3 regions of the Aminivibrio pyruvatiphilus genome follow, and region 1 is predicted to be linked to each of the others. Evidence: riboswitches for the same ligand, from Rfam matches in the RefSeq annotation. Region 1 holds a riboswitch; each other region holds the start of a gene.
The links. Region 1 has a riboswitch for molybdenum cofactor ahead of C8D99_RS14215 (ABC transporter substrate-binding protein). Riboswitches for the same ligand answer to the same signal wherever they lie in the genome.
Positions count from the first base shown of each region.

Region 2: another riboswitch for molybdenum cofactor. It lies ahead of C8D99_RS12700 (ABC transporter permease); the one in region 1 lies ahead of C8D99_RS14215 (ABC transporter substrate-binding protein).
Region 3: another riboswitch for molybdenum cofactor. It lies ahead of C8D99_RS05360 (molybdopterin-binding protein); the one in region 1 lies ahead of C8D99_RS14215 (ABC transporter substrate-binding protein).

Region 1 is NZ_SORI01000032.1:4,131-14,324, reverse strand. It holds gene C8D99_RS14235 (TAXI family TRAP transporter solute-binding subunit) at 1-516, shown strand, start outside; gene C8D99_RS14230 (TRAP transporter permease) at 637-2,520, shown strand; gene C8D99_RS14225 (flavin reductase family protein) at 2,606-3,187, opposite strand; gene C8D99_RS14220 (Hsp20/alpha crystallin family protein) at 3,425-3,910, shown strand; gene C8D99_RS14215 (ABC transporter substrate-binding protein) at 3,966-4,790, opposite strand; molybdenum cofactor riboswitch at 4,891-5,010, opposite strand; gene C8D99_RS14210 (HD domain-containing phosphohydrolase) at 5,048-7,393, opposite strand; gene C8D99_RS14205 (exopolysaccharide biosynthesis protein) at 7,381-8,022, opposite strand; gene C8D99_RS14200 (encapsulin-associated ferritin-like protein) at 8,306-8,653, shown strand; gene C8D99_RS14195 (family 1 encapsulin nanocompartment shell protein) at 8,690-9,481, shown strand; gene C8D99_RS14190 (rubrerythrin family protein) at 9,570-10,064, shown strand.
Region 2 is NZ_SORI01000021.1:42,565-52,758, reverse strand. It holds partial or broken gene C8D99_RS12735 (ADP-ribosylglycohydrolase family protein) at 13-912, opposite strand; gene C8D99_RS12730 (SAM-dependent methyltransferase) at 1,209-1,994, opposite strand; RNA gene ssrA (transfer-messenger RNA) at 2,119-2,470, opposite strand; gene smpB (SsrA-binding protein SmpB) at 2,483-2,947, opposite strand; tRNA gene C8D99_RS12715 (tRNA-Pro) at 3,058-3,135, opposite strand; gene C8D99_RS12710 (hypothetical protein) at 3,196-3,819, opposite strand; gene C8D99_RS12705 (ATP-binding cassette domain-containing protein) at 3,909-4,592, opposite strand; gene C8D99_RS12700 (ABC transporter permease) at 4,589-5,284, opposite strand; molybdenum cofactor riboswitch at 5,340-5,458, opposite strand; gene C8D99_RS12695 (isochorismatase family protein) at 5,548-6,102, shown strand; gene C8D99_RS12690 (NAD(P)-dependent malic enzyme) at 6,151-7,395, shown strand; gene C8D99_RS12685 (methyltransferase family protein) at 7,445-8,011, opposite strand; gene C8D99_RS12680 (lysylphosphatidylglycerol synthase transmembrane domain-containing protein) at 7,995-9,086, opposite strand; gene C8D99_RS12675 (D-glycero-alpha-D-manno-heptose-1,7-bisphosphate 7-phosphatase) at 9,073-9,702, opposite strand; gene C8D99_RS12670 (hypothetical protein) at 9,702-10,194, opposite strand, start outside.
Region 3 is NZ_SORI01000005.1:53,142-63,335, forward strand. It holds gene C8D99_RS05335 (DVU_1553 family AMP-dependent CoA ligase) at 1-1,105, shown strand, start outside; gene C8D99_RS05340 (OsmC family protein) at 1,272-1,676, shown strand; gene C8D99_RS05345 (hypothetical protein) at 1,771-3,036, shown strand; gene C8D99_RS05350 (FmdE family protein) at 3,107-3,706, opposite strand; gene fdhF (formate dehydrogenase subunit alpha) at 3,706-6,453, opposite strand; gene C8D99_RS05360 (molybdopterin-binding protein) at 6,481-7,500, opposite strand; molybdenum cofactor riboswitch at 7,579-7,700, opposite strand; gene C8D99_RS15400 (hypothetical protein) at 7,722-7,868, opposite strand; gene C8D99_RS05365 (TOBE domain-containing protein) at 7,896-8,105, opposite strand; gene C8D99_RS05370 (MliC family protein) at 8,249-8,614, shown strand; gene C8D99_RS05375 (hypothetical protein) at 8,653-8,895, opposite strand; gene C8D99_RS05380 (EFR1 family ferrodoxin) at 8,996-9,778, opposite strand; gene C8D99_RS15650 (hypothetical protein) at 9,916-10,047, shown strand; partial or broken gene C8D99_RS05385 (peptide-methionine (S)-S-oxide reductase MsrA) at 10,060-10,194, shown strand, end outside.

The DNA of each region.
Region 1 (10,194 bases):
TTCAAAGCCGGCTTCGGCATCGCGGACTACAGGAAGGAACTCAAGGACTGGGGCGGTTCCGTTGAATACGCCTCCTATTCCGGCGGCGCCGACCTTCTGGCGGACAACCACCTGGACGTCTTCGCCTTCTCCGTGGGCAAGGTCGCTTCCATAGTGATGCAGATCGAGAGCCAGACGGACATCGTCCTCCTGGGCATCGAGCAGGCAACCCTGGACAAGGTCGGCGAGGCCTACGGCACCGTCACCTTCACTGTGGATCCCGGGATCTACAAGTCCGTGACGGAACAGACCCCCACTGTGAAAGCCGTGGGAGACTACACCTGCGTCGTGGTCCGCGGAGACCTTGACGAGCAGCTGGTCTACGACCTGTGCAAGGTGATGCACGAAAACCAGGAGCTTCTCTCCAAGGCAGTGGTGGACATCAACGAACTCACTCCCGCAACGGCAATCCCCGGCGGGGCCATCAACAGCCACCCCGGCGCCGTCCGCTACTGGAACGAAGTCTCCAAGAACTAGACCATTTCTTTTCGCACTTTGAACCGGAAGGCGGGCTGAACCAGCCCGCCTTTGCTTTCGTTCCGGGCACTTCTGCCTGTTACCGGCAGCCCCTGTGTTTTCAAGGAGGGAGTTCATTCCATGAGGAAACTCGACGGCATCGTGGCAAAGGGTTTGTATGTCTACGTTCTGGCCATGGGCCTTTTTCACATTTATACTGCGGTTTTCGGGACCTTCGAGGCGTACCTTCAGAGAGCGATCCACCTTACCTGGGTCCTCCCCATGTGTTTCGTGCTCTACCCCTTTGCGGCAGGCAGGAAACGACAGGCCATTGAAACATCCGTACCATGGTTCGACTGGATTTTTGCCGCTCTTTCAGCTCTGCCCGGCATTTACATCATGCTGAACTATGATGAGATCATGATGCGGATGCAGGGAGTGGACGACCTGACGACGGCCCAGCTCGTCCTGGGAACCCTGCTGATCATCCTTCTGCTCGAGGCAACGAGGCGGATCGTCGGTCTTCCCCTGGTCATCGTGGCGGTCTTCTTCACGGTCTACACCTATTATTGCGACGCCCCCTTCCTGCCCCAGCTCCTCAGGGGCGTTCCCACCGAGTTTCAAAGGCTGGTCGAGGGAATGTACCTCACCGACGAAGGCATTTTTTCATCCTCACTTGGAGTCTCGGCCACCTTTGTCATGATCTTCCTCATCTTCGGCGGCTTTCTTGAAAAGAGCGGCGTAGGAGAGTATTTCATGGAATTCGCCCAGGCCTTCACGGGAACCGCCCCCGGCGGCCCGGCGAAAATTGCCGTGCTCAGCTCCGCCCTCTTCGGCTCCATCTCGGGATCGGCCGTGGCCAACGTCTACGGAACAGGATCCTTCACCATCCCGCTCATGAAGCGGATCGGCTACAAGCCTTTCTTTGCCGGCGCAGTGGAGGCGGTGGCCAGTACGGGAGGGCAGATCATGCCTCCCGTCATGGGAGCCGGCGCCTTCGTCATGGCCGCCCTTCTCGGGGTGCCCTTCAACACCATCATGATCGCCGCGGTCCTGCCGGCGCTCCTCTATTACGGCACGGTCCTCCTCATGGTCCACCTGACGGCCCTCCGGGACGGCCTCAAGGGGCTCCCCGCCGACGAGCTTCCCTCAATCAGGTCGGTGATGAAGAAGCTCTACATGATGTCCCCCATCGTCCTCCTGGTGTACATGCTTCTCGCGGGATACACGCCCATGTACGGCGCCATCGCCGGAATATCCCTCGCCTGGGCGGTCTCCCTTCTGAACCCGGGGAAAAGAATGGGACCGAAGGAAATCCTGCAGGCCATCCACGACGGATCGGAAAACATACCCCTGATATGCACCGCCTGCGCTTCCGCCGGTCTCGTCATAGGCTCGGTGGCCCTGTCGGGCATCGGCTTCAAATTCGTGGGGGCCGTTCTCGCCCTCTCGGGCGGCATTCCCTTCCTTGCCCTCATCCTCATCGCCATCGTCTCCCTGATCCTCGGCATGGGCCTCCCCACCACGAGCGCCTACATCCTCGGCGCGGCCCTCGGCGTCCCCGCCCTGGCCAAGATCGGAATCATGCCCCTGGCGGCCCACCTTTTCGTGTTCTACTACGCCATCATCTCGAACATTACGCCCCCGGTGGCCCTGGCGGCCTACGCCGCGGCATCCATCGCAGGATCCCCTCCCAACAGGACGGGGTTTGCCGCCTGCAGGCTGGGGATCCTCGCCTTCATCGTTCCCTTCGCCTTCTGCTACGACCCGGGCCTGCTCCTCAAGAGCACGTTCATGGGCAACATCATATCCATCGTCAGCGGCGTCGCCGCCATGGCGGGACTGGGATTCGCCATCACCGGCTTTACAAAGCGGAGGCTGTCCCTGCCTGAGAGGCTTGGCTTTGCGGCATTCGGCCTCCTGGCCCTTCACGGCAGCCTTCCCATCGCCCTCGGGAGCACATCCGCGGTCATCGGACTCTTTCTGCTGCTCCGCCCCAGGGCGGATACCCCAGAAGTACGTTAGGGAAATTTCTCCTGAAGCGGAAAGGAGCCCCGGCTTTTTAAGGCCGGGGCTCCTTTATTTGCAGCGGCAGAATGAAAAGCCCCCTTCAGGACTTATTCGGCAGGAACTTTTTCCCCTCGCCGAAGGCCTTTCCCACAAGATCCCCCAGGCCGAAGTATTTCCCGGTGCGGGGAGCGAAAACCAGGGGGCGCACTTTTTCAGGGTCCGGATAGCCCTTTTCGTCGAGGCACTCTTCCCGTGCCCAGGTCTTGACCACCTTTCCCACGAAGAGGATATGGGATCCGAGATCAAGGAACTGAACGACCTCGCACTCCATGGAAACAGGAAACTCCTCGATGAGGGGAGCGTCCGCGATATCCCCCTTTTTAGGGGTGAGTCCCGCCGCGGAGAACTTGTCTGTATCCCTTCCCGACGCGAGGCCGAAAAAATCAGCTTCCGCGGCCTGGGCCTCCGACGGTATGTTCACCGTAAAGGCCTTCTTCTCCAGTATTCCCTCCAGGGTATGACGGGATTTCGCCACGGCCACCGAAATGCACGGCGGCTCCGAGTTGCAGACTCCCCCCCAGGCGACCATGAGCCCGCCGGGCCGCCCGTCGGTGCCATAGGCCGCCACAACCAGGGCCGGCGCGGGATAGAGAGGGGTGGAGATTCCTATGTCCTTTTTCATTGCACACTCTCCCTTGTCAGATTACTTTTCTTCATTGTACACCTTCAGAGGCATCTTCTTTTCCCCGCAGGAGAAATACAAAGAAAAAAAGAGAAAACGGGAGGCAGTCTCCAAAATGCGGCCATATTTACCTTTATTTCCTGCTCATTTCTCTTTTTCGCCCTTGTCTAACCAATACTGACGTATATAATTATGATCACAAGGTCAATATAGATCAGACTCATGGAGGTGGAGACAATGACACGGAGATTCCTGGCCATACGGCCCAATGACATGGCACAGCCCATCGCACCATTCGCTTCGGTGGACAGGATGATGAGGGACATGCTCCGGGCATTCGGCGAGTTTTCTTCCGATATGGGGTATGCCCAGGAGACGGAAAGGGTTCCTGCGGTTCCCAGGGGGGATTTTTACCGGAAGGACGGAAAAGTTTTCGCCGAGTTCGAGCTTCCCGGCATCGACCCGTCAAAGGTGGAGCTGAATGTTTTCGAGGACCGGCTGACTCTCCAGGCGGAGAAATCCGACGAGAAAACGGTGGAAGAGAACGACCTTTTCCGGTCGGAGCGCTATTTCGGAAAGGTCTCCCGGTCCATCCAGTTTCCCCTGGAGGTTGACCCGGACACAGCGAAGGCGACGTTCAAAAACGGCGTGCTCACCGTGGAAGTCTCGGAAAAGATCCAGGCCGAGAAGATGAAGAAAGTGGCCATCGAGGAAAAGGCATAGGAAACGGGAACACATCAGGAAAGGAGCGCCGGAGTTTCCGGCGCTCCTTTGTTGTTTATCTTTCGGCGTTGGGGAAAAAGAGCTGCTTTCCGAGAAGCTGGAAGTCCGCAATGGCTTTCTGGGTCGACGGGGACACCATCCAGTCGATGAGGGCCACGGCGAGGTCATACCGGAGGTTCTCCCATTTTGCCGGGTTGACGGCGATTACGCTGTACTGGTTTTTCAGGGAGTCGTCACCCTCGACGATGATCACCAGCCCCCCCTGCTCCTTCCGGGAATCCTCGTACTTGATGAAGGTTCCCCTGTCGGTGAGGCAGTAGCCCTTCCGCTCATCGGCGATCATGAGGGTTTCAAGCATTCCCTGGCCGGTCTGGATGTACCACTTCTCCTTGTCGGGTTCGGGAATGCCGGCGTTTTTCCAGAGGACAAGCTCCGCCACGTGGGTCCCGGATTTGTCGGCCCGGCTGGCGAAGGGAGCCGCGACGGCGGCGATTTTCTTCAGGGCATCGGCGGCGGCCATCCCCTTGATCCCCGCAGGATCGGAAACGGGGCCCACCACGATGAAGTCGTTGTACATCACCTGGCGGCGGTTGACACCCCATCCGTCGGCGACGAACTTCTTCTCCACCTCGGGAGCATGGACCAGGAGAACGTCCACGTCACCGTTCCGGCCGTACTCAAGAGCCTTGCCCGTACCTACGGAAACCCACTGGAGTTCGATGTTCTTCTCCTGAAGGAGCAGAGGGGCCAGGTAATCAAGAAGCCCCGTGTTGTCCGTGCTGGTGGTGGTGGCCATCCGGAGAACCTCCGCGCCGGAAGCGGCCCCCGCAAGGACAAAGACGAACAGACAGACGAACAGAAACGACCGCATTTTTCTCATTTTCACTGTAATTTCCTCCTTTATGTTGTAGTGTGCCTGATCGCGAAACACAAAAACACAAAAAAACCGTTCCCCTACGACAAACGGCAGGGAACGGCTCCAGTGAAGTCCGCTATCTCCTTGCCGAACACGGGAGGCCCGCCTGTTTCCGGACGGACCCTGACGGCCCGCCGCCGTGGGAAAATCCTGTAGGCGAACGGGCTCGGAGATAAGCATATTCTTTTGTGTTTATGATACCACGGGAGCGCCGGTTTTTGTTACCTCACCCGGCGGCTTTCGAAAATCCTGTCCATCTCCCCGTGGAATTTCCTGAAAAATTCGATGATCTCGGGGCCGAAATGGCCGGGCTCCGTCCTGCCGTCGCCGGACAGGATGATGCGGACCGCCTCCTCGTGGGACATCGAGTCCTTGTAGACCCTGCGGGACCGCAGGGCATCGTAGACGTCAGCCAGGGCCACTACCTGCCCTTCCCAGGGAATTTCCTCCCCCGAAAGGCCCAGGGGGTAACCGCTGCCGTCCCATTTTTCATGGTGGGTCATACAGATCCGCCTCGCCGCGGCAAGCCATTCCGCGCCCCCGATGAGCTCCGCACCCCACCGGGGATGGTTTCGGACGAGGGCCATCTCCTCTCCGGTAAGCGGGCCGGCCTTCCCGAGGATGGACATGGGGACCCTGAGCTTCCCGATATCATGCAGGCGTGAGAAGATCTCGATGTCGTCCTGCTCTTCCCTGGATTTTCCCAGGGCTTCCGCGGCGAGGCGTGAGTAGGCGCCGATCCTGTCCATGTGGTCCGCCGTCTCGAGATGGTGAATCTCCGTGACAGACTGCAGTTTTTCAGCCAGGTACCTGTAGGATTCCTTGATTTCCCTGCGGGCGTCTTCCACGTCAAAGAGGCCGGCCAGGGCGGACGCAACGGGCATCAGGGTTTCCATGAGTTCGTCGTCCCTGGGCCTGCCTTCGCCCGCAAAAGCCACCTCGAGAACCCCCACGCTTCTGCCGCGGTGCACAAGGGGAATCTCCACTTCCGTCGCCACCTCGGGGTGAACCATGCCGTACTCCGGTTCGAGAGACACATTTTCAACCCATACCGGCCGTTTCTCCCTGAAGGCCCGTCCGGCCACGCTTCCCTCCAGGGGAATAGCGAAATCCAGAAGCGCTGCGGACCGGTAACCGCTGATGGCCAGGTTTCTCAGGGCTCCGTCCCTGTGGTGTGCCAGGAGTACACCGAAGGCACCGGTGCTCTCCCGAATGCTTTCGGCGATCCTCTGAAGCTTCCCGCCGCTTTCGCCCGTGCCCGAAACGGTCTCCATGACGTTCAGCGTATTTCTCCAGATTTTCTGCCTCTCCGTGAGCTCACGGTTCACATCGGTGAGATTGTCCTGTATGGCCAGGGCTTCTTCCGTGAGGGCGGCTATTTCCTCTCCCTGCCTCCCGATGATCTTCAGGGCATTTTCCAGGCTTCTGAGAAAGCGCCTGAACTCCGTCACCCGGGAATCCTCCACGGCCTCGCCGATTTCGGCCCCCAGAACCTGCACGTTGAAAGCCGTTTCCGTAATGTCCCTGTTCCCGGAAAGGCGCTCCGCTATTCCGTCCGCCACGGCTGAAAGGGAAGCGAAAGAGAGCCTCAGGCCCAGGACCGTGGGGAAAAGCAGAACGGAGGCGAGGAGAAGAATGACGAATCCTCCGAAAAGATGGAGGGCGGCTATGTCCTGTACGAAGCGGCGGAACACCCTCTCCGGCAGAATCATCCCCAGGGTGAAGTGCTCCCCTGCCGGCGAGTGGAAGAGCATGGCACTCTCACCCCTGAAAGGGATGAGGGCGGTCCCGGGTTCCCTGAGAAGCAGCGCCTTGGCGGAGGTGGAGAGGGAGGAAGGCACCGCCGCCGAGGGGATGACGATGCTCTCCGACAGATCCCATTCCGGAAAAGGGGACGCCAGGAAAAACCCCTTCCTGTCTACGAGAAATCCGTCCCCTTCGCCGAATACCTTTCGGGAAACCACTTTTTCCCTCACGTGAGCCATGTTCACGTCAAGGCCGAAAACGCCGAGGAGCTCACCGGAGGGAGTGATCACGGGAGCGGTGACACTTACGATAAGCTCCCCGGTGATCAGGTCCCTGTAGGGCGAAGTGACAACGGCGCTCTCCTTTTTCAGGGCTTCCACGTACCATGAGCGGATCCGGGGGTCGTATCCCCCGGGAGGGACCCAGAGCGTTGCATCCGTGAATCCCCCGGTTTCGAATCCCATAAAAACATTCTGGACCCCCTGGATACGGGCAGATTCAAGGAACCTGCCGAACAAACCGGCCAGGGCTGCGGGCGAACCGCTTTCGGGAAGGGCCGCCACAGAAACCGCCAGGCCGGAGGTCAGGGAGAGGAGCTTGGAAAAATATTCTTCGATGGTAAGGGCTGTTTCCGAGACAATGCTCCGGCCGGCTTCCTCCACTCTCGCCCGGACGCTCCGGGCGGTCAGAGAATAGCTCCCCGCCGTAAGGGCGAGAGTGACTACGAGGAAACCCGCCAGCAGGATGGCCATCTTCCTGCTCAGAGAGGTGCCGTCGTCTTTTTCTTCCTTTTGAGAGGGAAGAGAGCTCAGAAAAGCCACCCTTTGATGATCTCCTTCGCTTCCCTCATCCCCTGGAGGCCGTAGGTTGCAATGAGCCAGAAGGCCGCGGTGTAGAGGAGCACTGCGGCCACTCCGAAGCAAAGAGCCGCCAGGAGGGCCAGGCCGTCCCGTTCCGTCATGGCCACCCCCACGCAGAAGATCACCATGGCGGGAAGGGTATTCGTGAGAGGGATGGGGAGGATCATCAGCCCGCTCATGGCCAGGAGGAGAAGACAGTACCCCTTCGCCGCGGTCCTGCCTGTGAGTATCGGAAACCGGGGCCGGATAAACCGCTCCACGAAGGAAAAGAAGGCGGCGGTGCTTTTTATCATCCTGTCGGCAGTGCTCCTCCTGATGATCTTTCTGGAAGCCCATTCCGGGATCCACGGAACGGGGCGTCCTGCCAGAAGCTGCAGACTCAGAAGAAAGAGGACAACCCCGAAGGGCGTGCTGTACCCCGGGGCGGGAACGGGGAGGGCACTCGGAAGGGAAAGCAGCACGAAGAGTATGCCGAACCCCCGGTCCCCCACTGCCGAGACGATGTCTCCCAGGGTCATGTCGCTTCCGCCCTTCACTGCGAGAAGCCTGCGGAAATCCGCAGACAGGGTGCCGAAACCGTGATCAGTCATGATGGAGAATGTCATCCTTTCCTTTTTCGCCTGAAGCGTTAAATTCGCGTATTATGGAATTCTAGCACAGGAAGAGCCGGCAATTTCACCTGACTAATATTGACCGATCCCATTTTTTTGCTATACTGTCGTCAGGCCAATTAAAATAATTACAATGTAACAATCGTTAATCCGAAATACCCCCTCGTTTTCCTCTGCTCGGGGTATAATAGGATAAAATCATACCGGTGAGGTCGGATTGAAGCAACGAGCCCCCGGCGAAAAGAAAGAAAGGAGAGATACCATGCAGTTCACGGAACCTGCGGATATTCTCGACCAGAAGACAGCCGATGAGGCAAAGGCGCTCAAGAGCCTGATGGAAGAAGTGGAGGCCGTCAACTACTACAACCAGAGAGTGGCCGCCACGCCCAACGCTGAACTGAAGGAACTCCTGGCCCACAACAGGGACGAAGAGATCGAACACGCGGCCATGCTCATCGAGTGGCTCCGCCGCAACATGGAAGGATGGGACAAGGAACTCAAAACGTACCTCTTCACTTCCGCTCCGCTCCTTGAAGTCGAAACTGCCGGCGAGGCGGGAGGCGGAGAGGGCGGCGCTCCCGGCGGGCTGGGCATAGGCAGCCTGAAGTAGTACCGGAAATACCCGAGAACAAAGGAGGGCATTAGAATGGACATTCTGAGAAGAGCAGCCTCTCTCATCACCCCCGAGGCCTGGGCGGAACTTGACCGCCAGGCGAAAAAGGTGCTCACGGCTAATCTTTCCGCCCGGAAGTTCGTGGACGTGGAAGGCCCGAAGGGCTGGTCATACAGCGCCCATCCCACCGGCAGGCTCGACGTGGCCCAGAAGCAGCCGAAGGACGGCGTCCAGATCGGCGTAAACAGGGTTCTTCCCCTCGTAGAAGCCAGGCACACCTTCGACATGGACATCTGGGAGCTGGACAATATCAGCCGCGGCGCGAAAGACCCCGACCTCTCCACTCTCGAGAAGGCCGCGAAGGAGATCGCCCTGTTCGAGGAAAAAGCAGTCTACAAGGGACTTGCCTCTGCCGGCATCGAAGGCCTCGCAGCTGCGGCAAAGGGACGGTCTGTGAAGCTCGGCGGCGATGACGCCGAGAAAATTGTAGACGCCCTATCGGCAGCCATCTACAGACTCCATGAAGACGCAGTGGAGGGCCCCTACGCCCTCGCGGCGTCACCGAAACTCTGGAAGGCCATCTACGGGGCCGCTTCCTGCTACCCCATCTCCAAGCATGTGGGGAACCTGGTGGACAAGGTGATCCTCTCCACCCAGGACGAATCCTACGTGGTCTCCCTTCGGGGCGGGGATTTCGAGCTCGTCCTCGGCCAGGACCTTTCCCTCGGCTTCGAGGAACGGAACGGCGGCAAGGTCCGCCTCTTCTTCACCGAATCCTTCACCTTCCGGGTGATCACCCCGGAAGCCGTGGTGGCTCTCTCATAGCGAAAACGCCGCTCACATCCGGCACACGGGGCGGCCTCACAGGGGCCGCCTTTTTCACTACATCATCTACTGCAGGAGGAACGGGAAAATGGAAAAGACGATGAAAGGCCTCTCTGAAGCATTCGCCGGAGAATCCATGGCGAACCGGAAATACCTCGCCTTCGCCGAACAGGCTGAGAAGGAAGGCTACCCCGCCGTTGCCAGGCTTTTCAGGACCATCGCCGAGGCAGAAACTCTTCATGCCCTGGCCCATTTCAAGACCATGGGCGGCGTGAAATCCACTGCGGAAAACCTGAAGGCCGCCCTTGAGGGTGAGACCTACGAATTCACCGAGATGTACCCCGGATTCATCAGGGACGCCGAAGAAGAGGGGCAGAAGAACGCCGTCCGGTCCTTCACCTTCGCCAACGAGGCGGAAAAGGCCCACGGTGAGCTGTACAAAAAAGCTCTCGCCTCCATGGAAAAGGGGAAGGATTCCACCTTTTTCCTCTGTCCCGTGTGCGGCTACGTGGAGGAAGGGCACGCCCCCGACGTCTGCCCCATCTGCAAGGCAAAGAAAGACGTTTTCATCACCGTGGCATAACCTTCGAGGGGCCTCTCCGGAGGCCCCTTTTCCCTTCTCTTCCCGGCCTGTTTCTTCTATTTTTTCCCCCTTGTTTTTCCGTCAAAAACACCTATAATCCGCAGATAACAGCCCCTGATTCACTCCGGGG
Region 2 (10,194 bases), on a different contig from region 1:
CAGGAACACCTTTCACGACACCAGCGCCTTCGCCAGCTCCAGGCCCTCCGCAGGCCAGAAGCACTCCGGCCGGGGGCGGCGCACCCGGGGGTTCCCCTTTTCGGGACGGCAGTTGAGAATGCAGTCCAGCCATTGGGCGGGTATTGCCTTCAGCCCGTAGGCGGCTCCCAGGAGGGCTCCGCAGATGGCGGCGTTGGTGTCGGTGTCCCCGCCCCGCATGACCGTGTCCACAACGCCCTCTTCCAGGTTCGGTGCATGAAGAAGCTGCCACAGGGCGTTCTGGAAGGCTATAAGGACCCAGCCTCTCTTTGTGACATAGTCTGCCGGAGGTTCGGATACCGCACTCAGCACGGTCTCCATGAGCGATGGTTCCACCCCGAGCTCTGACGCCCAGCCGCTGACGGCCTGGTAAAGGGACCGGGGATCTGGGCCGGTCTTGACAGCAAAGGCGATGGCCATGGCGAACAGGGCGTTCGCGTCCCGGCAGACCTTGTGGGGATGGGTCAGATCCGCATCCTGCATGGCCCATCCGGCAACCGTTTCAAGGGGATGGCCGGCCCCGAAGATTCCCAGGGGGCTTATGCGCATCAAGGCTCCGTTGGCCTGGCTTTCATGATTTTTGTGTCCTCCGAGGGCTGCGGCTACGGTTCCGCCGTAGTCGAAAGGGTGGGAGTTAAACCAGTATTTGTAGGCTTAGAGGGTAGCCTCCGCATCGTAGGTTTTTCGTTCAACCAGCGTCCGGGCCAGCATCAGGGCCATCTCCGAGTCATCGGTGGGCTGCCCGGCGATGGTGTTGAAGGTGCCGCCGTCGGCCAGTTCCCGCAGGCCTCCCGGATACTTTCGCCGGATACTCTCCGTCGACTCGAACTCCACCAGGCTGCCGAGGGCGTCTCCGGCAAGCTGGCCGATCATGCATCCCCGGGCCCGTTCCAATACCATGGTTTCCATAGTATTCCACCTCCGAAAGAAAGGCTGGAATAGTTTTCACTTCTTTAGTATAGTCCCATTTCTTTGGAAAAATCCGGAAAGGTGAGTTAAACGAAAACTCCGAAACGCTTCTCTGTTTCGCTCTTTAATGGCGGCAGGACCCAAACAAGGGAATACCATGATCCCTCGGAAACAGGAAATTCTGTCCTCAAGACGGAGTACTCAGCCCATGCAGCCATTCACGAACTCCATCGGCACGCCCATACTTCCGGCTGTTTCTTCTACCACGGCATCAGCGCGAACACTCCCCAGCCCAGGTATTCACGGGTGTAGGCAGCGTAGCGCACGGGTTCGGAGGTCAGTTCGGCCCGGACGGTTTCGGCCAGCTCGTCGCCGGGATTGGCTTCCAGCCACCGGCGCATGGTGAGCCACTTTGCCGCTTCGTATCTGTCCCAGCCGTCCTGGTCGGCCAGGACCATTTCAACGACGTCACAGCCGAGGCGGCCGAAAGACGCAATAAGTCCGGGAAGAAGAAGAAAATCGGAGATCGATTGTGCAAGACACCCCCTGGCAACGTCTTCCGAAGGCGGAAGCTGCCGCCAGTAGGGCTCGCCGATGAGAATGATCCCTCCGGCGTCAAGGCTTCGCTTCAGAAGGTCGATGGTGCCGGCGACTCCCCCGCCGATCCAGGTGGCCCCGACACAGGCCGCCACTCCGACCTTCTCGTCAGAGACGTACCCGGCGGCATCACCGTGGATGAACCTGACCTTATCGGCGACACCGAGCTCCAGGGCGCGAAGTTTCGCCTGTTCAGTGAAAAGACTGCTCATGTCGACACCGGTGCCGGTGATGCCGTGATCCCGTGCCCAGGTGCACAGCATTTCCCCCGAACCGCTGCCGAGGTCGAGCACACGGGTTCCCGGTTCCATGCGCAGCGCAGCGCCGAGAACGGCGAGCTTTTCGGGCGTGACCGGGTTGTGGATGCGGTGAGCGCTTTCAGTGATGTTGAATATTCGCGGAATGTCCACTGTAATAACCTCCCTGCGGGCGGAAATAGATCGGGTCATGGCTGACCGGCGGTTAACCTCATCTGCCTGCGGTTCTACAGTATAATGCAAAAAAATTCCAACGGCTGGACAAGACAAAAAAGACGTAGGTTGGGGTGCATCCCAATCTACGTCTTTAAATAAATGGTGGAGCCGGGGGGAATCGAACCCCCGTCCGACAAGGGCCAGCCGTGGAAGCGCTACGGGCGTAGTTCCCGATTTAGTGTCGGCTCAAAACTCCCGGGAACAGGATTTTCTCGCCCAAGCCCCCTTATCTTTTTTCCGGGACCGGAGACACTCCCCGAAAAGCATCCGCCATTTTGTGTCGCCTTACGCAGAAACGGCGGCTGCTGCCGCGTAAGACGTGACTGCATTAAGCAGCCAGTGCGTAGTTATTGTTGTTGACGTTTGTTTTTGTGTCCGCGTTTAACGAGGTTCGGACGACCTCGGCCCGCTCTTCCAGACCCTCCGTCTTGCCGTCGAGACCAGTCGGCCCCATGATTGGCAGTTTACTCGTCCCTGTTTCTGTGCCGGACCGCCCGTTCCATGTCGCGCTTGGCGTCCCGCTCCGCGATGGAGTCCCGCTTGTCGTGAAGCAGCTTTCCCTTGACGAGCGCTAGTTCCACCTTGGCCCGCCTCCCCTCCTTGAGGTACACAGAGAGGGGAACGAGGGTGAGACCTTTTTCCCGGACCTTCGAGAAGAGGCGCAGGATTTCATGCTTCTTCATCAGGAGCTTCCGGTCCCGGAGAGGTTCGTGGTTGTAGTAGCTGCCCTTTTCGTAGGGGGAGATGTGGACCCCCACGAGCCAGAGTTCGCCGTTCCGGATCAGCGCGTAGCCTTCCTTGAGGTTGACCTTGCCGTCCCGGACGGATTTGATCTCCGTGCCCGTGAGGACGATGCCGCATTCAAAGGTCTCAAGGATGAAGTAGTCATGTCGGGCTTTTCTGTTCTGCGCTACTGTCCGGTCAGCCATTTTTTCTCTCCGATGAAAATTTTAGCAAATTAGTCAGGATTAGTCAATCCGATGGTTCGTGAGAAAAAAGAGGTCCCGGCGTGTGCCGGAACCTCTCCTCAGTTCCCAAATGGTCGGGGCGAGAGGATTTGAACCTCCGACCTCCTGGTCCCGAACCAGGCGCGCTTACCAGACTGCGCTACGCCCCGAAACACCGCGCTGCCGGAGATGGTATTCCGGCAACGGCGAAGATTGTAACACCCCCGGGCCTACCTCGTCAAACGGTCGTCCCGTTTTCTTTCGTCTTCTCCAGGTGCCGCTCCGCCCTTCCGGTTGTTCCATATCATCCTGTTGCCTGGCGTGCCGTCGGCGGCGAGGGGTATTTCCGTCCAGCCCCAGGGGGTGACCAGGAGGAAGCGGAAGGCTATTCCCTGGGAGCCGAGGGCCCGGATGTGGGAGATGTACCGGTAGACGTCGCCGATGATGAAGGTGTCGCTGATCATCCACACCCGCCGGCAGAGCTTCCTGTTGAAGAGGGAAGCGTAGTCGATGGCCATGCGGAGGCTGTCCTCGAAATCGGTGGGGCCCACGTTGAGCACGACGGCATCTTCGTGGCCTGAGGGTTTCTTGAGGTTGGGAAGGAGATCGGCGTAGTCGTCCACCCACTCGAGCTGGGTAAAGAGCTTCTCCCCGTCGGCCTCGAGCACGCTGTCAAAGAGCGCGGAGAGTGGATCGCCGTCGTGTTCGGCGGCCTCGGAGGTGAGCGATTCCTCCATCCACTGCTGCAGCTGGGTCACTATTTTCTGGATGTACCGTGGGTGTTCCGTTCCCGCCATGGCTGAAAGAATCTCCCCTACCGTCCATTTTTCTTCATTTCCGCGTTCGAATGTCATAGGATCCTCCGGAACTTCTATTATGGGGGAAGCATACCATATACCCATTCCCGCCACAACAAAAAGCGGGGAGAGAAAATGGGCGGTTTTCAGGCGGAAACGCCCTCGATTTTTCCCCGCCTCATGGAGACGCGCCTTCCGCAGACGCCGTCGAGCCACTGGATGTCGTGGGAGGCGATGAGGGAGACGGTGCCCCATTTTTCCCAGGCTTCCCTGATCACCCGGGCCATCAGAAGGGCGTTTTCTTCGTCCACGTTGGCGGTGGGTTCGTCGAGGAGGAGGACCTTCGTCCGGAGGACGAGGCGGGAGGCCAGGGCCACCCGCCGGGATTCGCCTCCCGAGAGCATGTACCATTCCCGTGCGCCGAAGTCCGGAGAAAGGCCTACCATCTCGAGGGCTTCGGCGACCCGGTCGGCGAGGCGGTTCGTGTCTCCCCGGACCCTGAGGCCGTAGGCCACGTTCTCGAAGACGGAGCGCCGGAGAAGATAGGGCTCCTGGAGGAGGAAGGTCACTTCCCTGCGGAGTTCACTCTCCCGTTCTTCCGTGGGTTCCCCCAGGAAGCGGATGGTACCTGCCGCCGGCTTCAGGAGGAAAGCGAGGGCCTTTAGAAGAGTGCTCTTGCCGCTGCCGTTGTGGCCGACAAAGGCGGTGGGGCCGTCAGGCGGAATGTCCAGCCTGTCGATGTGGAGCACGGGGTCATCCTCGTAGGCGCAGACGAGCGCTTCGATCTCGTAAAGCGGAGCTGATCCCGGACGTCCGGTCTGCCTGTTCATGCTGCCGTCCTCCTTCGGAGAGCCGAAAGGGACCAGTTGAGAACGAAGGAGAGGGCGAGGAGCAGGACTCCGAGGGCGATACCGGTGGAGAATTCTCCCTTGCCCGTTTCCAGGGTGATGGCGGTGGTGATGGTGCGGGTGTGCCACTTGATGTTGCCGCCGATCATCATGGAGACGCCCACTTCGGCGGTGACCCTTCCGTAGGCGGTGACGGCGGCGAGGAGGATCTGGTGCCTGCTCTCCCAGAGAGTGGAAAGGGCGAGGCGTTTTCCCCGGGCGCCCAGGGTGAGGAGGGTGAGGCGAAGCCGTCCGTCGACGCTTTCCACGGCGGACGCCGTGAGGGCGACCACGATGGGGAGGGCCAGGATGGTCTGGCCTATGGCCATGCCGGGAATGCTGAAGAGAAGTCCGTATCCGCCGAGGGGCCCCCTGTTGGAAATGAAGGCATAGACGAAGAGTCCCACCACTACCGTAGGGATGGAGAGCAGCGTGTCCACGGTGATCCGGAGGATCCTGCGCCCCGGGAAGGAGAAGTAGCCGATGATGAAACCCAGGGGAACGCCGATGGTGAGGGTAACGGCCATGGAAAGGAACGAAAGCTTGAGGGTGGTGATCACTGCCGTCCATACTTCCTCGTCCATGGTAAAGATGAGGCCGAGTCCTTGAATGAAACCTTCCGAGAGGTAGTTCACGAAAATCCTCCCTTTCCATAAAAAAATGCCTCTCCCCAAACCGCAGGAAAGGCACGCCGAGCGTCCTTCCCTCCTTGCCGTGCGGGAGGCGCTTCCGTTTCCGGGAGCACCCTGTCGGCCATGAATCCATGGGCTGCCGCCTGTAGGTTTCATGGCTCGGAGGGACTGTCCGCAGGGTATTGTACCCTGCCCCTTTCCCGAAGGCAACCGGAAGGAGCGGTCATGGGGTACAATAACCGGAGAATATGTGCGGAGGTGGATACATGATTCCTTTCAGACTGAGGCGGGAAACTGCCTGCATGGTGATGGTGGACGTCCAGGACCGGCTTCTGCCGGCCATTTCCGGAGCGGAGGAAATCCGCCGGAATACGGTGAAGCTGGCAACGGCGGCGAGAGTGCTCTCCGTTCCCTTTGTGTACACGGAACAGTACCCCAGGGGGCTTGGCCCCACCGACGGGGAAATTCTGGCGGCACTGCCGGAGGGTGCTCCCCGCATGGAAAAGAACACGTTTTCCTGCTGCGACGAAGCCGCTTTTGAAGAGCTCCTGCAGGGAACGGGCCGTTCCGTGACGGTGATCTTCGGCATCGAGACCCATATCTGCATCCTGGCCACCGTGCTCGACCTGCTTGAGAAGGGCCGGAAGGTGGTGCTCGCTTCGGATGCCTGCGGGAGCAGGGACCCCCTGAAGGCCGAGCGGGCCCTTTCGGCGATGGCGGCGGCCGGTGCGCTGGTGGTGCCCGTGGAGTCGGTGATCTACCACCTTATGGGCAGGTCGGGAACGCCTGAGTTCAAGGAGCTTCTCCCCCTCTTCAAGTAAGGACATCCTGACAGGGGCGGATATTCGGGAAGGAGGCAGCGCGACACAGTGAACATCGACAGGGAAAAGGCCCTCCAGCTGCACCGGAAGGCCCGGGGGAAGATCCGGATCTACCCCACGGTGAACATACGGAACGAGGAAGATCTCGGCATGGCCTACGTGCAGGGGGGCGCTTACGCCGCCGCCGGAATCATGGAGGATCCGGATGTCATTTTTGAATATTCGGGCAAGGGCAACCGGCTCGCCCTCATCAGCGACGGCTCGGCTGTCCTGGGCATGGGCAACATCGGCCCCAGGGCGGCTCTGCCGGTGATGGAGGGCAAGTGCCTGCTCTTCAAGAACTTCGGCGACGTGAACGCCATCCCCCTCTGCATCGACGCCCGGAATGCCGATGACATCGTCGCCATGGCTAAAATGGTTGCCCCCACCTTCGGGGCGATCAACATCGAGGACGTGTCGAGCCCCAATTCCTTTACCGTGGTGGAGCGCCTCCAGACAGAGCTGGACATACCCGTCTTCTGCGACGACCAGCACGGCTCGGCGGTGGTTGTGCTGGCCGCACTGATGAACGCCCTGAAGCTGGTGGACAAGGAGCTGCCGGACACTTCCACCGTAATCATGGGTGCGGGGGCGGCGGGAATCTCCGTGGCCCGGCTGCTGCTCAACGCAGGCGCGGGGCGGGTCACGGTGCTGAACAAGTGCGGCATCATCGGGCCCGGCAACGGATGCATGAATTTCGTCCAGGAAGAGCTGGCGAAACGGCTCGGCGAAACCCGGGGAGGAGCCTCCCTGGACGAGGCCGTAAAGGGAGCGGACATCTTCATCGGCCTCTCGTCGAGGGGGAAAATCAGCGCCGCTCACGTGCGCTCCATGAAACCGGGAAGCATCGTCCTCGCCCTCTCCATGCCCGAGCCCGAGATCTCCTGGGAGGAGGCCTCGGAGGCCGGAGCCGCCGTCTTCGCCGAAGGTTTGACGGGAACGTCCAATGCCATGCCGAACCTCCATGCCTACCCCGGAATCGCCAGGGGGCTGCTGGATGTCCGGGCGAAGGGGCTGAACGAAAACATCCTCATGGCGGCCTCCCGGGCCATTGCGGGGGCGGTTGACCGGAGGCGCCTTTCCCGGCGGTGCATCATCCCGGACCTGTTCTCCGACGAAGTGACGCCACGGGTGGCCGAGGCCGTTGCCCAGACGGCCATCGCCGAGGGGCTCGCCTCCCTGAATGTTCCGCCGAAGCAGGTGTACGAAGAAACGTGGCAGAGGCTCTTCGGCGGCATAATGGAAAGAGTGTAGAAAAAAATCGGGGCTCCCTTCAGGGAGCCCCTAATGTTTTTTCGGGAGGCTACAGCGCCCGGAAGAGCAGGAGCACCGTTCCGGCCAATGTGACGAAGACCGAGTGGCGCTCGCTCTTCCAGAGAATGGACAGGTCGAAGGGACCGTCCAGGTCTTCCCCGTTCCACCGCCTTGGGAAGAGGCGCCCGGTCCGCTCCATGTACCGTTCGTACTCCCGGCCGAATTTCTGCCGCAGGAAAGCTTCTTCCCAGGGAATGATGAGCAGGCCGTAGATCACGAGGAAGGCGATTGCGAAGAGTAGAAGGGCCTTCCACCCGGCAAGGAGGCCCCAGCCGGCCCCGATGAGGCCGTTGCCGATGTAGAGAGGGTTCCGGACGAGGGCGTAGGGTCCCCAGGTGACAAGCCGCTCGGCCCCCACCTGTTCACCCCGGTAGCGGGTGATGCACCCGGCGGCCCAGAAGCGGACCCCCTGCCCGAGGGAGACGAGAAGGAGCCCGGCGGTTACGGCACCGGCGGATACCGGTTCGGCCAGGAAGAACACTCCAAGAAAAAGGGCGGTCCAGAGGCCGCCCCTCAGTTTGAACGCTGCCGCCCGGATATCATTCACGGCGGTCACCGGGGTCGTCGGAAAAATCGTTCTCCACGGCTTCTTCCTCCACCGGAGGCTCATGCTCGTAGAGCTCCTCCGTGACGCCCCAGCCAAGCAGCTTCACAGCCACCACCACGCCCATGGCGATGGCGATATATTCGGTGAAAAACCGCCACGCGATGGCCATGACGCCGGCCATGTTCCAGGGAACCAGCAGGCCGAAGAGGGCTGCTCCGCCGCCTTCCGCCACACCGCTGGCCCCGGGCGTGGGGACAAAGTACAGCAGGAACATGAAAACGGCCTGGGCAAGAACCGCCTGAAGGTAGTGGAACGGCAGGTTGACCGACGCGATGAGACAGGGAAGCACGGAGAAGATGAAGAGCAGGTGGAATACGGAAAGAACGATCGCCAGGAGAAAATGCTTGAGCCCGCAGGAAAAGAACATCTGGAAGTTGAGGTTGTAGTTGTCCACCTCGAGGTTGATCCGCTTGACGATTTTGAGCACCCGTTCGGGCTTGACCACCCCGAACCGCTTGAGCCAGAGGGTGAACACCCTGCCCCACCGCTTGATGATCGCGGGCCTTGTGATGCTCAGAACCACGAGCACCCAGGAGATGATGATGAAGGCAAGGACGTAGGAGAAGACTCCCTTGAGGAAGAGGCGTCCCCGGAGGAGTTCCGGTTCGATGAAGACCGCCACGGGAACCACGATCCCCAGTATGAGGATGGTGAGCAGAGTCCGGGTGAGGGTAATGGCGATCCCCTTGCCGAGAGGGACCTTCCGCTTGTAGAGGACGTAGACCTGGAAGGGGCCGCCGCCGCTCTGCATGGGGGTGACGGCGCAGCCGAAATAGTGAAGCCACGTGAGTACCATGCCGAGCTTGAAGTCTATTTTTTCCCCGGCGGCCCGGGCGAGGGCGCAGAATCGGGAAGCATCACAGGCCCACGCAGAGAGGACAAATACGAGGGCAAGCAACAGGAGCCGCTTGTCGGCACGCAGTATGGTGGACCAGGTTTCGCCGTCCACGCTTGACAGGAGTACCACGGCGCTGACTCCAAAGGAGAGCAGCAGGAAAAGCACCAGGCCTTTACGAAGGGTCAATTAAGGAAAAGCCTCCTCTTTCGGCGGAAAAGCCGGACTCCGCTTGTTCTATGATACCTGCTGCAGCGCGGAGATCTTCGGCGACGAAGAACATTGTACCAGATTTTTCGTCCTCCCTGACTGCAGGGAAGGCTGAAATTTCTCTTTCCGTTTCTTTTCCGCGGCCGGTCCGTACCAGCACGAAACGACAGCCGCAGTTGACCGCAAATTCATAGTCGCAGGGGGCGTCCCCGATCATCCAGCTTCTCCGGAGGTCGATGCCCAGTTCTTCCGAGGCCCGTATTCCCATCCCGGGAGCAGGCTTCCGGCACTGACACCCCGGGAAGCCTTCTTCAGACGGGCCGTGGGGGCAGTGATAGAAAGCGTCCACAGAGACCCCTTCCAGGGAAAGCAGTTCAGCGACCCTCCCGTGGATTTCCGGCAGAGCGGTTTCATCGAAAAACCCCCTGGCGATGCCGCTCTGGTTTGTGACCACCACAAGAAGAAATCCCAGGGAGCGCAGCCTCCGGAGGGCTTCCCCGCCGGATGCCGACAGTCTCACCGCCGATGGATCGGAGAGATAGGGAACATTTTCAATGAGCGTGCCGTCGCGGTCGAGAAAAACCGCCCGGGCCATCACTGTACCGTGCTGTCGCCGATGTTCCTCAGGGCGCTGATGTATCCGCCGAGGCTTTCGATGCGGGGGAGAATTCCCGACCGGAGAGTGTAGGCCAGTTCGAGGGGTTTGCCCTCCTCCACGGAGCGGGAGGCCTTCTCGAGTTCCGCGAGCAGGGCCGACTTGACTTCGCCGAGCCCGCCGCCGCCCACCTCGGAGTCGTCCACCCCGAGAAGAATCTGGCTGTTGTGGATTATCTGAAGGACCCACCCGATTCCCTCCGCCGCTTTCCCGACAAGTTCGAGCCCTTCCGGCGTCCTGTCGGCCTCGAGATGGTCCGCAGCTCTGCCAAGGCCTGAGGCGAGACGCTGCTGGTATTCCGAAGCGTCGGCCAGCGTTTCGACAAGGAAATCGCGGACCGGCCGGCTTCCGAACCGGGCTTCCGTGCCGCCGGTCAGGGCGAGGAAGGCTTCCTCGTCCAGCTCCGCCCCGTCGACCTCGATGGAGCGGATC
Region 3 (10,194 bases), on a different contig from region 1:
TTTCACCTCGGCGGGGGATTTGTCGAAGGACCCCATGTCCTTCCTGGCAGTATCCCAGAATGATGTCGCCCGTATTGTGACCGCCCGGAGCTCCGGCACCACGGGGACGCCCAAGAGGGTCTTCTTCACGGAAGGAGATCTTGAGAAGACCCGGAGCATCTTCGCGGAAGGCATGACCGCCCTGGTGCCCCGGGGAAGCAGAGTGCTCATCCTTCTTCCCGGAGAGCGTCCGGGAAGCGTGGGAGACCTGCTCGTCCGGGGGCTCGCACCGGAGATGGAGGGCGTGCTATGCTCCTGCCCTGACGCAGAGGACACCCTCAACACCATTGCCCGTCTGAGGCCGGACTGCCTCGTGGCCCTTCCTTCCCAGGCGCTCAGGCTGGCACGGCACTCCCTGTCGCCTCTCGGGAAGTGCCTGTCGTCGGTCCTGCTCTGCTCCGATTATGCCTCCGACAGCCTCGCGGCGGCAGTGGCCGGGGCGTGGGACTGCACTCCCTTCAGACACTACGGCCTCACCGAGACGGGGTACGGCGGTGCCCTCTCCTGCGGTGAAGGGCAGGGAATGCATGTCATGGAGGACAGTTTCTTCTTTGAGATCGTCTCCCCGGGCACGGGGGAGACCCTCCCCGCCGGAGAAGAAGGGGAAATAGTCTGTTCGTCCCTCAATGCAGAGGGGACGCCTCTCCTGAGGTACCGTACCGGAGACACGGGGCGGTTTCTCCCCGGAACCTGTTCCTGCGGCTCCTTCCTCCGCAAAATCTCCGTAAAGGGGAGGCTGGCGAACGGTCTTGTCCTTCCCGGCGGATTTGTTTCCCTGGCGGACCTGGATGAAGTCCTGTTCTCCCTCCCCTGGCTCGGTGGCTACGAAGTCAGAATACGGGGCCAATTTCCTGTTTTTTCCCTCGATGTACCCTCATTGCCGGACGGGGTTGTGTCCCTTCCGGAAGACTTTGAGCGGGAGGCCGGAAATAAACTCCGGCCACTCCCAGGTCTGGAAAAACTGCTTCCGGGGACCGAATTTCGCCTTACCTCCCTGCAGGATGTGGATATGGCCCCGGCAAAGCGACTGGTTCTCCCTGAAGCTCTTCCGCGTCGGCCCGAATGAACCGGCAGGTCACCCTTTCCTTTTTGCCGCCTGAATTCGCCCCGTTTTCCCCGTCCCGAATCTGAAGATTACCCCGAAACGGTGAACTATGATAAAATTGCTCATCGCTGTTTTTGCATTTTCGATTCTGCAGGTGAATCTGCCGGGAGAGGAGATGAGGCACTGTATGGGAGTAATGAACGTTTCCACCCGGGTGAGGCCGGAAGATCTTGCCGTAGTGGCCGAGGCACGGGGACACTGCCTTGACATGGACCAGTCGAAGCAGAACGGCGGACTGGAGAATACCCTGAAACCCATGGAAGTGGTCCTGGCGGCCCTGGGAGGGTGCATCACCATGGTGGCCATGGCGCGGGCCCCGAAGGAAAACCTGGACCTGCGAGACCTCAGGCTCGAAATGGAGGGGGAGTATTCCGCCGCCGACGGCTTCAGGACGATCCGGATGACTGCACGGCTCCGGTCCTCCTCTCCGGAGGACCGGCTCATGGAGTTTTTTCACGCTGTCGAGAGGGTGTGCCCGGTCAGCAATTCGCTGAAGGCCAGGATAGAGCTGGAGGTGGTTCGGGAACGCTAAAAGAACGGGAGTGAACGAAATGCTCCGGAAACAGCCGGAGATACGGAGAGTTTTTTCGTGACGACTTTTTCTTTTGAGAAACAGGAGGGATAGAATGAGTTTCTTCGAACATTTCGGATTGACCAATGCCGCCGACGTGGCGACGGGAATGCTGATGCTCGTCATGATCTGCTACGCCATCGGCGATATCGTGTCCTACAAGACGAAAGCCGTCTTCTCCATGATCTTTGTCACGGGCTTCATTTTCCTGTTCGGCTTCTGGTACGGCTTCCCCAAGACCATCTTCCAGACGACGGGAACCATGGCTTTCGCGGCGGTAAGCCTTCCCATCATTCTTGTCCACATGGGAACCCTCATGAAACTCAGGGACATCAAACAGGAATGGAAGACGGTCATCATCGCCTTTGTCGGCCTCGTGGCCCTTTCGATCGGCCTCTTCTTCATCGCCGGGCCCATCCTCGGCCGTGAAATGGCCCTTACGGCGGCCGGCCCCATTTCCGGCGGCATCGTGGCCACCATCATCGTGTCGGAAGCCGCCAAGAAGGTGGGGCTCGAGCACCTTGCTGTCTTCGCCACCCTTCTTCTTGTTCTGCAGAATTTCGTCGGCCTCCCCATCGCCTCCCTCTGCCTGAAGTCGGAGACAAAACGCCTTCTCGCGAAGTTCCGCAGCGGCGAGGCGGAGGAAACAAAGGCAGGGAACGCTCCCAAGAGCGATCCAGAGGTACCGAGCATCAGGCTGTTCCCCGCATTCCCCAAGCCCATGCAGACCCCCTTCGTTCTTCTTGCCAAGACCGCCATCGTCGGCTGGGTTGCCCTTCTCGCCGCCCAGCACTACAACGCCATGGTTCTCGGTGCCGGCCTGCCTTACCTGCAGCTCCACAAGTTCGTCATGGCCCTCATCATGGGCATCGTGTTCTACGAGACCGGCTTCCTGGAGCACAAGGTGCTTGACAAGGCCAACGCCATGGGCTACGCCATGTTCTTCTGCCTGATCTTCATCTGGGTCAGCCTTCCCCAGGCCACACCGGAACTGGTACGCTCCCTTGTGTACCCGCTGGCGGTCTGCTTCGGCGTTGCCCTCGTCGGGATCGTCACTTCCACCTTCTTCACCTCGAAGATCCTCGGATACTCCTGGGCCATGGCGACGGCCATCGCCGTCACCTGCCTCTTCGGCTTCCCGGCGACCTTCATCATCACCGACGAGGTCACCACGGCAGGATGCGACAACCCCAAGGAGAAGGAGTACTGCATGAGCCACCTCCTTCCCAAGATGCTCGTGGGCGGATTCACCACGGTCACCATCGGATCGGTCATCCTTGCCGGGTACCTCGGCCAGATCATCGAAACCCTGGCGAAATAATCGCCCTGTAACGAATCGGAAGAGGGAGGCCCGGACAGTCCGGACCTCCCTCTTCTGGTGATATGACCCTTTACTTTTTTGTACCTGACACGGTCAGTTCCCTGTAATAGGATTCCGTGACTCCCTGGCATCCACGGCAGACGGGACCGTGGTACGGCGGGTAGGCTTCCCCGCACACGGGGCAGATGACAGGGGGCACCTTCGGCCGGACTTCGAGCAGCCCCGGGGCAACCTCCACGGGACAGACGTCGAACAGCCGCCCTCCCGCCCTGTTGATGCCGTCCAGAATCGCCTCAAGGTCCTGGTCCTTTTTCGGTACAAGCTTGAGGAACCATTCGTTCACCGCCCGGCACTCTTTCAGCCGTTCCATGCTGAGGGAGATCCGGACGCCCTCCCCGGTCTGCTTGTCGTAGAACACGGCGGCGAACCTTCCCGTGTCCACGATCTTCATCCAATGGTTTCCCACGGTACAGGGGGTGAGCAGCTGGATGGCGTCGGCGAGGCATTTTCGCGTCTCGCAGATTACGTCCACCAGGATGCCTTCAGGGAGGTGCTCCCGTGCCAGGGCGACCATGTGGAGGGCTAGCACTCCCCCGGGGGCCTTCTTGCCGTGGAACCGCTCAAGCTCCTTCAAAAACTCCTCGTAGGAGGAAAAGGGGCCGCAGAACATCAGGCGATCTTCTCGATCCTCACGGCGCACGCCTTGAAGGAGGGCGTCATGGTGTCCGGATCGAAATGTTCGATATTGCCGCTCAGAAGGTGGTTGGCGTTGGTCTCCCAGAAGTGGAAGGACATCCAGACCATACCCGGAGCGATGCGCTTTGAAACGTTCGCCCTAATTTTAACTTCGCCGCGCCGGGACGCGACCCGTATTACTTCTCCGTGGGAAATGCCCAGCCTCTCGGCATCCTGGACGGAAATATCGGCGAATTCCTCGGGCATCCGCTCGTTGAGTCCCTTTGCCCTGCCGGTCTGTGTCCGGGAGTGGTAATGGACCAGGCGGCGGCCGGTGCTCAGCACCATGGGATACTCCCCGTCGGGCTGCTCGCTGCTGGGAACCCAGTCGATGGCCTGGAAAAGCCCCTTTCCCCGGGAAAATTTGCCGTCCCTGTGGAGGATGGGGGTTCCGGGGTGCTCTTCGTTCGGGCAGGGCCACTGGATGCCGCCGATGCTGTCGAGGCGGGAAAACTTGATCCCCGCGAAGGCCGGACAGAGGACGGAAATTTCGCTGTCCCAGAGTTCCCGGCCGCTGCTGGACGGCCATTCATACCCGAAGCGTTTCGCCACCTGTTTGAAAATCCACCAGTTGGGCTTCGCTTCGCCGGGGGCTTCCCTGATCTTGCGGACCCGGCTCACCCGCCGCTCCGTGTTGGTGAAGGTTCCGTCGTCCTCGCACCATGCTGCTGAAGGAAGAATGACATCGGCGAAAGGCGTCGTCTCGTTGCGGAAAATGTCCTGCACCACCAGGAACTCCGCCGAATTCAGACAGTGGGAGACATGCCTGGGATCGGGCTCGGTGGCCACGAGGTTTTCCCCGAAGATCCAGAAGGCCTTCAGCCTGCCGGTGGGCAGACCGTTGACCATTTCGGCGATCTTCAGCCCCGGTTTTTCCGGAAGGCTGTCCACGCCCCAGAAGCCGGCGAACTTTTTGCTGATCTCGGGCGAATCCACCTTCTGGTAGCCGCAGAACATGTTGGGAAGGGCCCCCATATCGCAGGCGCCCTGGACGTTGTTCTGCCCCCGCATGGGATTGACGCCGCCCCCCTCGATTCCCATGTTCCCCAGGAGCATCTGCAGGTTGGCCAGGGTCATGACGTTCCGCTTGCCGGACACGTGCTCCGTGATGCCGAGAGTGTAGATGACCATGGCCGGCTTGACGGTCCCGAGCATCCGTGCGATCTCGACGATGGTGCTCTCGGGAACTCCGCTGATTTCCGAGGCCCGCTTGGGCGGATACTCCTCGATCTTCGCCGCGAATTCCTCGAAGTTCTCGCACTTTTCCTCCACGAATTTCCTGTCGTAGAGGTTTTCCCTGATCAGGACGTGCATGATGCCGTTCAGGAAGGCGATGTCAGAGCCGACGCGAAGCTGGGCGAAGATGTCCGAGTAGTCGGCCAGCTCCTGCCTCCTCGGGTCGACGACGATGAGTTTCGTTCCGTTCCTGACGCCGTTTTTCAAATAGGTAGCCGCGACTGGGTGAGCCTCGGTCATGTTGGTGCCGATGCAGAAGAGGAGCTTCGCCTTGGCGAATTCCCCGATGGTGTTGGTCATGCCGCCCGCTCCAAAGCTTGTCAGTAGCCCCGCTACTGTAGGAGCGTGTCAGACCCGTGCACAGTGGTCTACGTTGTGATTCTGGAAGACCATGCGGAAGAGCTTCTGCATGCTGTACGAGTCCTCGTTGAGGCTGCGCGCGCAGCTGACTCCTCCCACCGCGTCCGGGCCGTGCTTCTGCATCACCTCCTTCAGGCGGGATGAAACGAGGTCGAGGGCCTCGTCCCATGAAGCTTCGCGAAATTCATCGTCCGGGCTTTTCTTCTCGCCCTTCCGCACCCTGATAAGAGGCTTCGTGAGCCGTTCGTCGGAGTAGATGAAGTCGTAGCCGAACCGTCCCTTGACGCAGAGCCTGCCCCTGTTCGGCATGCCGTCTTCCGTTCCGGTCACCCGGGCGATCCTGTCTCCGTTGACATGGAGATCGAGCTGGCAGCCCACGCCGCAGTAGGGACACGTGGTGCGGACCGTTTTCGTCTGCCATGCCCGTCCCTGGCCGACGGCCTTCTTCTCGGTGAGGGCTCCCACGGGGCACATCTGGACGCACTGGCCGCAGAAGACGCAGTCCGATTCCTCGAGCTTGCTTCCCACGGGCGGATGGATCATGGTCTTGATGCCCCGGAACTGGAAGTCGATGGCGTGGTACCCCGACTGGTGGTCGCATGCCCGGACGCACCGGCCGCAGAGGATGCATTTGTTCATGTCCCGGATGAAGAAGGGGTTGGTGTCGTCAAGTTCGTGCTCGGTGCACACGTCGCCGTCGTCCCGGAAGGGGGATTCTTCGATCCCCAGCTCGTAGGCGAGGTTCTGCAGCTCGCACCGGCCGTTCGACTCGCAGGAGAAGCAGTCCAGAGGATGGCGGATGAGGATCATCTCCACGACGGCTTTTCGTGCCGCCAGGGCCTTCGGGCTGAAGGCGTCGGCCACCATGCCGTCCGTCAGGGGAGTGGTGCAGGCGGGAAGGAGCTTCGGGTTCTTTTCCACCTCCACGAGGCAAACGCGGCAGGCGCCGCTGGGCGGCAGGGCCGGGTGGTCGCACAGCGACGGAATCCGTATGCCGTTGGCCCGGGCAGCCTGCAGAATGGTCACGCCAGGTTCTGAAGTAATCTCCCGGCCGTTGATGACGGCCTTGATCCTGTGTGTTCCCATTTCTCAAACTCCTTTCAGGGTAAAATGTCAGCTCCGTGATGAAAAAGCGCATCCGGGGTAGGAGCACGAAACGCAGTTCCTGCACAGACCTCCTTTCCCCCAGCGTCTCACCTCCGCTCCCGAAGGAGGAATGCCCGCATACAGCCTGTCGAGGACCATGTCCAGGGATGTCCGCTCGAAAAAAACAGCGGAGGCGGGAACGCCGAGGACAAAAACCTCCCCCCTGCGGGCAAGCATAAGATTCGCTCCGGGGATCACGGGGATTCTCCGGAACACCACTTCGTCACACATCGCTTCTATGGCCCCGGGGGTCAGGTCATCGGCGTCGACGCTCATGCCGCCGGTGCAGATTATGACCCGGGCTCCTTTTTCAAACCATGCCGCAGCGGCTCCGAGAATGGAATCCCGGTCGTCGGGGCAAAGGGTTTGTCCGAGGAAAGGAGCCCCGTAGACGTCGAGTTTTTTTCTAAGCTTGGGAAGAAAGGTGTCCCGGACCGTACCCTCGAAAATTTCCCGGCCCGTGGTCACAAGAGCCGCAGGGAGGGGAGACCAGGGGAGAACGGAGATGGGGGACGCGTTCCGGGCGCGGTTCACACGGCTGCGTTCCATTGACAGGGGGCCGATGCGGAACGCTGCGGCCGCCATGCCTTTCGTGACGGGGGTTTTGTTGGGCCGGGTGGTGAAGAGCCAGTCCGGATCGTCGTTGATGAAGTCGATGTCGTTGTCGCTGAAAAGAAGGAGGCCGTCCCGGACGGCGACAAGGGTACATTTCCCCTCCTCGGGGCCCCGCAGTTCCAGCCCGGCTCCTCTCATCCGCTCTCCGAGGAGCAGGGCGGCCTCGTCTTCGTGCAGCTCGTCGGGGGAGAATTCAAGAAAGGGGATGTTGCATTTTCCCATCCGCCTGAGCAGGGGAACGTCGTCTTCAGCTATAACATGGCCTCTCCGGAAACGGGCGCCCTTGAAGCCCGTCTCGGGGTCGATGAGGGTGAGATCGTGGGAGATTTTCTTTCCGACGGCCTGTTCCACGGGGAGGGTTTTTACTATCATGTCCGGATCACCGCGATTCCGCCTTTCGACAAAAAAAAGGACCGTTCATCGGCAATGATGACGGTCCCCGTGGCTTCACGCGGTTTTTTCCGTCCTCCTTGCCAAACACGGGAGGCATGCCCGTTTCCAGGCATACCCTGACGGCCGCAGTCCATAGAGATTCACTCCACAGGAAATACGGCTCGGAGGCGCTATATTGGGTGACAGAGCGCTTTCCCTTTTTATAAAACAGCATTAATAGGGAAAATTATCTCAATCTGTCTGCCATTATAGGGTATTTTCTCTTTTTTTTCCAGCCCGGTGTCCTCTTTTGCTTCCGGAGGGAAAAAGAAGGGGCTCCGGCATTCGCCGGAGCCCCTTCTTTCCATGGTAACGGCGGTATATTCCCTGTTAGGTCAGTCCACCGCCAGCATGACGCTGTCTGCCTTGACCACTGCGTAGACAGAGGAACCGACCCTGATTCCAAGGTTGGCGAGAGAGTCCATGGTGATAACGGATACCATGGACTGCCCTCCGCCGATATCGATGGTCACCTGGGCTTCGACGGCCCCTTCCTTCACTGCAGTGACTGTACCCCGTATCTGGTTCCGGGCGCTCAGTTTCATTCTCTTCAACCTCCTTTTCTTTTCCGGTACCTGGTGAACCGGTATCTTCCCCTTCTATTATGGCGATGATATGATTTTTTGCAACGGAACAATCCCGGAAAGAAAAGGGAAGAATGCAGAGGAGGAATAGTATCGTGAAAGCCATGAGAAAAGCGGGGATCCTGTGCGTTATTCTATTCGCGGTTTGTGCGCTGTCCGGGCCGGCGGGCGGAAACAACCAGCCCCTCACAGTTTCCGGCGGGGAGCCGGTCACCTATGTCTGCGCCAACGGTGACCGGCTGGTGGCGCGGTACTACAGCCTGTCCGACGAGAGCCTCCGGTTCGTGAAGATTCTCTTTCCCGACGGCCGGGAGTACACCCTGCCCCAGGTGATCTCCGGATCCGGCGCCCGGTATACCGACGACGGGGAACTGCTCTGGTGGATCAAGGGAGACGAGGCCAGGGCGGAGATCCGGGACGAAAACGGGGAATGGAAGGAGCTCTGCGGGGAGTGCAGGGTTCTGCCCTGAGGAAAAATTCCGGAAGAGGAAAAAATTGACGGGTCCCCTCACCGGGACCCGTCAATTTTTTCCCGGAGTTCGTCCCAGGAGGGAATTCCCCTCCAGAGAAGCTTCCCGTCGAGGATCCACGTGGGTTCCGCCCGGATATTGAACCGGATGAGGTCGAAAATCCAGAAGTAGCATCGGGGATCGTAGATGTTCACTTCCATGGATTCCCCGTACCGGTCACGGAGCTTTACAAGCAACGGCCCTGCCGCCTCACGGGCGGCCGCCTGCGGAAAGGATTTCATTTCCTCCTCTCCGTACAGGAAATTGCTTCAGCAGGCCGAACCCATGGGCTTTTCCATGTAGAGCTTCATTTTTCGAACAGCCACGGCGTCCCCTCCTTTTTCAGAGATTTTCCGAGACGAGCTCTCCGTACTCTACCGACCGGTACTGTCGGTACTCCTTCCCCTGCACGCCGATGGCCTGGGGCGGACAGAAAGCGATGCACCGCTGGCAGGAGACGCAGGTGTCCAGGAACTCGGGATACTCCGCCATGCGGATGTTCTTCGCCGGGCAGAGCCTGGCGCACTTGCCGCACTTGATGCACTTCTCCCTGTCCACGGCGAGGGGATACTTGCCCCTCATGAGCTTCCATGGCCACTGCTGCCGGGAGAGACGGTAGAGGAGCGGGGAAAGGACATTGCCTCCCTTCCACGGGGCGTTTCCCTCCAGGAGGGCGTCGGCGAAGGCGGAAGCGTTCTTCTCCATTGTTTCGATTTTTTTCCTGTTCCTCTCGAGGGGTATGGTTGTGTTGTTGTAATTTGACGGCATGACGAAATCCCGAGCCCCCAGGGGGGTGAAGTTCTTCGAAAGCAGAAGTTTTTTCACCGCCGGGCGGAGGCCTCCGGACGCTCCTCCCATGGTGGAGATCAGGAACGCGCTCCGGCCCTGTCCGTCGGGGAGGCTCTCGAGGAATTCCCAGGCGAAGGGGTAGGTGGAGAACATGGCCACTGTGACTGCGATTCCAAGGGCGGTCCTGTCGTCCTGGAAGGGTAGAAACCCTTTTTCCAGCCGGCGGAGCCGGACCGTCTTCCCTCCTTCCCTGAGCCCCCGGGCCACGGCCCGGGCCGCGAGCAGGGTGTTTCCCGTTCCGCTGAAAAAGTAGAAATCCACTGACCTTTCCTTCATTTCGGGAGCCGCGCCTCCTTCGGGGATATTTATGGGCCCCATTGTACAGCAGGAAAGCCGGAGATGATTGTCTCCCCGGAAAGAAAGATGACGGTAGTGTAAAATAATAGGGAAAGAAATTACGGGAGGTGGAGAAAATGAAAATACTTGAAGCTGTAATTGCCGCATCAGTCGTGTTTTTTGCCGGAAGGGCGTGGGCCGGTGAGCTTCCTCCCCTGGACCGGCAGATTCCTCAGGAACTCCGTACAGCCACCTTCGCCCTAGGGTGATTCTGGGGACCTGACGCCCGGTTCGGGCTTCTCGACGGAGTGGTGCGCACCAGGGTGGGATATGCCGGGGGAACCACTCCGGATCCTACCTACGACGATATAGGGGATCATACGGAGACCGTTCAGGTCGATTTCGACCCGGCAAAG